Linked DNA regions of Neorhizobium galegae. The protein of the gene in region 1 interacts with the protein of each later gene in a pairwise test. Links are inferred from orthologs where the notes say so. Each region holds a gene or a part of one and is shown on either strand. Other genes may lie near its edges. The genes, in order: LZK81_RS10690 and LZK81_RS20320.

Region 1 (3,261 bases):
GTTCTGCACCGTCGAATACTTGATCTCGGCGTCGTCGAGGGCGACGAGTTCGACCACGGCGGCATGAAGCTGGTTCTCGTCGCGCTGCGGCGCCGTGCAGCCTTCGAGGTAGGAGACGTAGGCGCCTTCCTCGGCAATGATCAGCGTGCGTTCGAACTGGCCGGTGTTCTTCTCGTTGATGCGGAAATAGGTGGACAGTTCCATCGGGCACCGCACGCCCTTCGGCACGAAGACGAAGGAACCGTCGGTGAACACGGCGGCGTTCAGCGTCGCGTAGAAATTGTCCGAGGTCGGAACGACCGAGCCCAGATATTTCTTGATCAGCTCAGGATGTTCGCGGATCGCCTCGGAGATCGACATGAAGATCACGCCGGCCTTCTGCAGTTCCTTCTTGAAGGTCGTCACGACCGAGACGGAGTCGAAGACGGCGTCGACAGCGACCCGGGGCGTCTCGACGCCAGCCAGAATCTCCTGTTCGCGCAACGGAATCCCGAGCTTCTCGTAGACCCTCAACAGTTCCGGATCGACTTCTTCAAGCGACTTCGGGCCGGCGGTGCTCTTCGGCGCGGCGTAATAGTAGAGGTCGTTGAAATCGATCTTCGGATATTCGACGCGCGCCCAGGTGGGCTCTTCCATGGTCAGCCAGCGACGATAGGCGTCGAGACGCCATTCCAGCATCCATTCCGGCTCCTGCTTCTTGGCGGAGATGAAACGGATGATATCTTCCGAAAGACCCTTTGGCGCCTTGTCCACTTCGATGACGGTTTCAAAACCGTATTTGTACTGGTCCACATCGATTAGGCGAACCTGATCGATTGTTTCCTGCACGGCAGCCATGTCATACTCCAAATCTTGCCGGTTCAAATTCCGGCAATTCTTGTCATCATTCCGGGGGGACAATCGCCACCCTTATGTAGGCGCCAGAAGGCGGTTTTCACACCTTTTGGCAAGCGGAAATTTGCGCATGCGCAATTTTGGAAGCGGTCACGCCGCCTCGCCCGCCGATTTTCGCCGGCCGGCAATCTTGGCGAAGGCGGCAAGCGCCCGCGCGATATCGTCTTCCGTCGTGTCGACGCCGAGAGAAATCCGCAAAGCTCCGAGCTTCGGATCATGTCCCATCGCCGTCAAAACATGGCTTTCACCGACTTTTCCCGCCGAGCAGGCGGAGCCCGCGGACAGCGCGATACCTTCGAGATCGAAAGCGATCTGCCCGGTTTCCGATTTCAGCCCCGGCAAAGTGAAAAAGCAGGTATTCGCCACGCGCAGAACTTCCTCGCCATGGATGATCGCATCCGGGGCAGCCTGGCGCATTCCCGCTTCCAGCCGGTTGCGCAGCGCTTCGGTCGCGGCATTGCGCTCATGAAGGTTTTCGCGCACGGCCTGAGCCGCCGCGCCGAACCCGACGATGGCGTGGAAATTCTCCGTGCCGGAGCGATGGCCCTTTTCCTGGCCGCCACCACGGATCAACGGTTTCGGCATCAGCACTTCGCCGCGCGAGACGAGCGCGCCGACACCCTTCGGACCGCCGATCTTGTGCGACGACAGGATCAGGAAATCCGCATCCAGCACATTGATGTCCACAGGAATACGGCCGACCGCCTGCACGGCGTCCACCACCATCAAGCCGCCATGGGCATGGGCGATCGCCGCAACGTCTGCCACGGGCTGGACAATGCCTGTCTCATTGTTGACCAGCATCACCGCGACCATCGGCATGCCGACGCTCCGGTCGTGTTCGGCCAGCAGCGCCTCAAGTGCGGAAAGATCGACGATACCCGCCGGCGTCACCGGCACTTCGGTCACCTGGGCCGGATCAAAGCGACCGCCTTCGCGGATCGCCGGATGCTCGATCGCAGAGACATAGACACGGCTCATCGCCAAAGGCGCCCGGCCCATGCGGAAATCCGGGGTCAGGACGTGGTTGGCGGCTTCCGTCGCGCCGCTGACGAAGGTCACATGCGGGGGCTCTGCACCGACCAGCGCTGCCACCTGCCGGCGCGCCTTGTCGATTGCGGCGCGTGCCGCCCTGCCCTCGCCGTGAACCGACGAGGCATTGCCGGGCAGTTGCAACGCATCCAGCATGGCGGCGCGGGCCGGCGCGCTCAAGGGCGCGGTCGCGTTCCAGTCCAGATATGTGCGGTTCAGTGCCATTGCCTGATCGGCTTCCGTTTCTAGATAGATGTTGAATTACACACGGGCGGACGGGGGACCCGCATTTTCCTTGAAATTTCCGTCGGCCTTGCCGTAAGAGACATCGCATCGGGCGCGCATCCAGCATGCAGCCCAAAGTTTCGAATGGTTCTAAACTGAGTTTAGAAAAGCTGAGCGTCTTCGTCAAGTCAAACTCGACGTGATACTCGTTTGGAACCTGAACATATTGACCGGAGTACCGATGCCCGAAGTCATTTTCAACGGCCCAGCCGGCCGCCTTGAAGGTCGTTACCAGCCCTCCCGGGAAAAGAGCGCCCCGATCGCCATCATCCTGCACCCGCATCCGCAGTTCGGCGGCACGATGAACAACCAGATCGTCTACCAGCTCTTTTACATGTTCCAGAAGCGCGGTTTTACGACACTGCGGTTCAATTTTCGCGGTATCGGGCGTAGTCAGGGCGAATTCGACCATGGCGCCGGCGAGCTTTCGGATGCTGCCTCCGCGCTCGACTGGGTGCAGAGCCTGCATCCCGATTCGAAGAGCTGTTGGGTTGCCGGTTATTCCTTCGGCGCCTGGATCGGCATGCAGCTCCTGATGCGCCGTCCTGAGATCGAGGGTTTCATGTCGATCGCGCCGCAGCCGAACACCTACGATTTCTCGTTCCTCGCACCCTGTCCGTCGTCCGGCCTGATCATCAACGGCGACAGCGACAAGGTGGCACCTGAGAAAGACGTCAACGGGCTCGTGGAAAAACTGAAGACGCAGAAGGGTATCCTCATCACCCATCGGATGGTCGAGGGCGCCAATCACTTCTTCAACGGTCAGGTGGAAACGCTGATGGCCGAATGCGAGGACTACCTTGATCGCCGCCTCAACGGCGAACTGGTGCCGGAACCGGCAGCCAAGCGCATTCGCTGATCGCTCTCAAAAACTGTTGGCAAAAACTGCTGGAAACGGCCGCTTCAGCGGCCGTTTTCATTTGACGGCTTTGATCGATTTCGGCTGCGGAGAGCCGATATGCCGCGCCTGCCTGACGCGGTTGCGGCCGGAGCGCTTGGCTTCGTAGAGAGCGGCATCGGCGTCCCGCATAGCCCCTGCAAGATCGCCGC
Region 2 (3,308 bases), 2.0 Mb from region 1 along the record:
CGAGGTCAACGACGTCAGCGCCACGATCTGCAATCCGCAGGCGGCCAAGGTGCGCAGCGAAACCCGTGACGATGCCGGCCGCACTGTCCAGCATTCGCCCTATATCCACGAGATGGACCGCCCGCCGGTCTACAGCTTCGCCGGCCTTATTCCCGGCAGCGAGCAGATCGCCTCAACCAAGGGCAAGAACGAGATCGCCAACGTGCCGATCCCGCAGCCGCGCCCGACATTCTGAACGAGAACAGGTCATGTCTTCTCCTCGCAGCCGGATTCCGGTTTCCATCCTCACCGGCTTTCTCGGCGCAGGAAAATCGACCCTGCTGAACCGTATCCTCAAGGATCCCGGCACCAGTGATACGGCCGTGATCATCAACGAGTTCGGCGAGGTCGGGATCGACAATTTCCTGGTCGAGGCTTCCGGCGATGCGCTGGTGGAGATCGCCAATGGCTGCCTCTGCTGCACGGTGCGCGGCGAGCTGGTGGATTCGCTCGCTTCGATCATGGACGGCATCCAGACGGGCCGGCTGAGGCCGATCCGCCGCATCGTGATCGAAACCACGGGCCTTGCGGACCCGGCGCCGGTCATGCAGTCGGTGATGGGCAATCCGGTCATCGCGCAGAATTTCGAGCTCGACGGCGTCATCACCGTGGTCGATGCGGTGAACGGCGTTTCGACGCTCGACCGTCATCAGGAGGCCGTGAAGCAGGTGGCGGTGGCCGACCGGCTGATCATCTCGAAGCTTTCGATGGCGGATGCGTCCCAGCTGGCGGCGCTGAAAAGCCGGCTCGCCGCGCTCAATCCGCGGGCGCTGGTCATCGATGGAGACAGCGAGGAGGCCGGCACCGCTGCCATTCTGGTGAACGGCCTCTACGACCCCGCGACGAAGATCGCCGACGTGGACCGCTGGCTGCACGATGAGCTGGCGAATGACACCGAAGAGCATCATCATCACGATCATGGTCACGACCACCACGATGATCATCACCATGGCCATGAGCACCACGGACATGGCCATCATGGGCACCACCACCATCATCACGACGTGAACCGTCACGGCGACGACATCCGCTCCTTCTCGATCATCCACGACAAGCCGATCGATCCGATGGCGATCGAGATGTTCATCGACCTGCTGCGCTCGGCCCACGGCGAGAAGCTGCTCAGGATGAAGGCGATCGTGGCGCTCTCCGACAACCCGGATCGGCCGCTGGTGCTGCATGGGGTGCAGAGCGTCTTCCACCCGCCGCAGCGCCTGCCGAAATGGCCCGACGGCTCCGACCGGCGCACCCGCATGGTGCTGATCACTCAAGGGTTGGAGGAAGCCTTCGTCACGGATCTTTTCGCGGCGTTTACGGGCGAGCCCCGCGTCGACCGGCCGGACCGTGCGGCGCTGGAAGACAATCCCCTCGCCGTTCCCGGCCTTCGGATGTGACTCTCAAGGATTTGCCCCTAACCCTCTCCCCGTAAGGACGGGGAGAGGGGACGTGCCCCATTCGCGGTTGGTGATTGAGGCAATGTCGGTGCGGCATACGTCCTTCGCCCCGCGTGCGGGGAGAAGGTGCCGGCAGGCGGATGAGGGGCTAATCGGGGAACTCGGCTCAACCCTTGCGGATCAGAAACCGGTGTCCCGTCTCGGTCTTTTCCGAGCGGACCAGTTCGTGGCCTTCCTGATTGCAGAAATGCGGGATGTCGATGCCGGCGAGAGGATCGGTGGTTTCGATCACAAGCTCCGTGCCGCTCTCCATGCCTTTCAGCCGGCGGCGCGTCTTCAGGACGGGCAGCGGACACTTCAGGCCTCTCAGATCGTAGAGGCCTGCGGTCTCAAAGCTCATTCCTGGCTCCAGAACTTCCAGAACGGCTTCTTCTTTTCTTCGGTGATCGGCGGTGCCGCATAAGCGAGCGGGTTCTGGGCTGGGATCGGAACCGTGGTGGTCGTACCCTGGGCCGTGGCGATGGTCGGGACCGTACCAGTGCTCTGTGCGACGGGAGCGGCCGTTGCGGCGGCCGGCAGGCGGTCCTGCTTCATGCGGTCGGCGGCGGAGCCGGCCCGAAACGTGACGGGGGCTGCGGAGGCGAGCACGGTATTGGCCGGCTTGTTCTGGGAGGCCATCCGCTTTTCCATCATCTCTTGGAATTCCGACTGGCTCAGCAGCTTGCCGGCTTCGAGCGAGGTTCCCGTCGGCGCATAGGCGATATCGCGGCCCTTGCGCTTGTCGGCGACCACGGCCTTGCGTTCGGCTTCGGTCGGTTCATACCAGACCTTGCCGTCGAATTTCTCCAAGGCCTTCTCGTAGGCGACCTGATAGGTCTTTTCGTAGGAGGTCAGCGCCGAAACGAGCGCGGGAGGCGTCGACATGGGCGGGCAGGCGCTGGCGGGAGCAAACGTGCCATTGCCGGAGAGCTGCTGGTTGAAAACGTATTTCTTCTCGCAGACATTGACTTCCGGCGGACGCTTGGTGACTTCGAAATTGTCGTAGCCGACCTTGATCATCTTCCAGAAGTCGAAGTTCTGGCTGTCGCGGTGGCGCACCATGTTCTCCGCGGTCATGCGGAAGGGGAGAGCCTGGAGCTGCACGGAGGTCTGGCCGCCCTTGAAGGCGTCGCGCGCAAAAGCGTAGATTTCCAGAACCTGTTCGTCGGTCATCGAATAGCAGCCGGACGACGAGCAGGCGCCATGGATCATCAGGTTCGAACCGTTGCGGCCGTTTGCGGCGTCGTAGCGGTTCGGGAAGCCGGTATTGATGGCGAGATAATATTTGGAATTCGGGTTCAGGTGTGCCGGCGTCAGGCTGTAGAAACCTTCCGGGGCCTGGCGGTCGCCTTCCTTGACCTTCGGGCCGAGCTTTCCGGACCAGGCGCAGATGTCGTAGCTCTTGATCACCTCGAAACGGTTGTCGGCCCTGGCCTTCCAGACTTCCAGCTTGCCCTCTTCCTTGAGGATGCGGATCATGATCGGCGAAGTGCGCGGCATGTTCTTCTTCTGCATCTCGGCGAGAATGCTCGAAGGCAGGGGCTGCTCGACCTTGTTCTTGACGCTCTTCAGGTCGATGCTCGCGGAATCGAGCGTGTCGTTGCAGCCCGTCAGGGCAGTTGCCACGAGGAGAGCAAAAGCGATGTGTTTCAGGCGCATCGGTACGGACCACATAGACTTGGAACGACGAAAGAATTCGGTACAGGACTTCTATGAATAAAGCGGTAATCTTTACATATTCTTAACCGCTTGCGCCGGCCTGTCCAGCAAAACCGCCCGGCACCCAATGTTATCAGCAATATGGCCAAATTTGGCTATTGGCGTGGCGGAGGCCCG

Evidence for each region.
Region 2: the proteins of LZK81_RS10690 (region 1) and LZK81_RS20320 interact in binary tests that used the Escherichia coli proteins (3 or more experiments, as listed by UniProt). The link is inferred for Neorhizobium galegae from one-to-one orthologs.

The regions. Positions count from the first base shown.
Region 1 is NZ_CP090095.1:2,137,652-2,140,912, reverse strand. The notes cover bases 69-3,011. They hold LZK81_RS10690 (cysteine desulfurase family protein), read right to left. Parts: upstream 2,152-3,011; coding sequence 985-2,151; downstream 69-984. Other genes in these bases: LZK81_RS10685 (alpha/beta hydrolase), read left to right, coding at 2,393-3,011; sufB (Fe-S cluster assembly protein SufB), read right to left, coding at 69-837. Outside these bases: more of sufB, read right to left, coding at 1-68; more of LZK81_RS10685, read left to right, coding at 3,012-3,070; LZK81_RS10680 (sensor domain-containing diguanylate cyclase), read right to left, coding at 3,128-3,261. UniProt on the Escherichia coli protein: Master enzyme that delivers sulfur to a number of partners involved in Fe-S cluster assembly, tRNA modification or cofactor biosynthesis. Catalyzes the removal of elemental sulfur from cysteine to produce alanine.
Region 2 is NZ_CP090095.1:4,135,328-4,138,635, reverse strand. The notes cover bases 217-3,206. They hold LZK81_RS20320 (sulfurtransferase TusA family protein), read right to left. Parts: upstream 1,834-3,206; coding sequence 1,600-1,833; downstream 217-1,599. Other genes in these bases: LZK81_RS20315 (L,D-transpeptidase family protein), read right to left, coding at 1,830-3,131; LZK81_RS20325 (CobW family GTP-binding protein), read left to right, coding at 249-1,433; LZK81_RS20330 (D-alanyl-D-alanine carboxypeptidase family protein), read left to right, coding at 217-235. Also shown: more of LZK81_RS20330, read left to right, coding at 1-216. UniProt on the Escherichia coli protein: Sulfur carrier protein involved in sulfur trafficking in the cell. Part of a sulfur-relay system required for 2-thiolation during synthesis of 2-thiouridine of the modified wobble base 5-methylaminomethyl-2-thiouridine (mnm(5)s(2)U) in tRNA.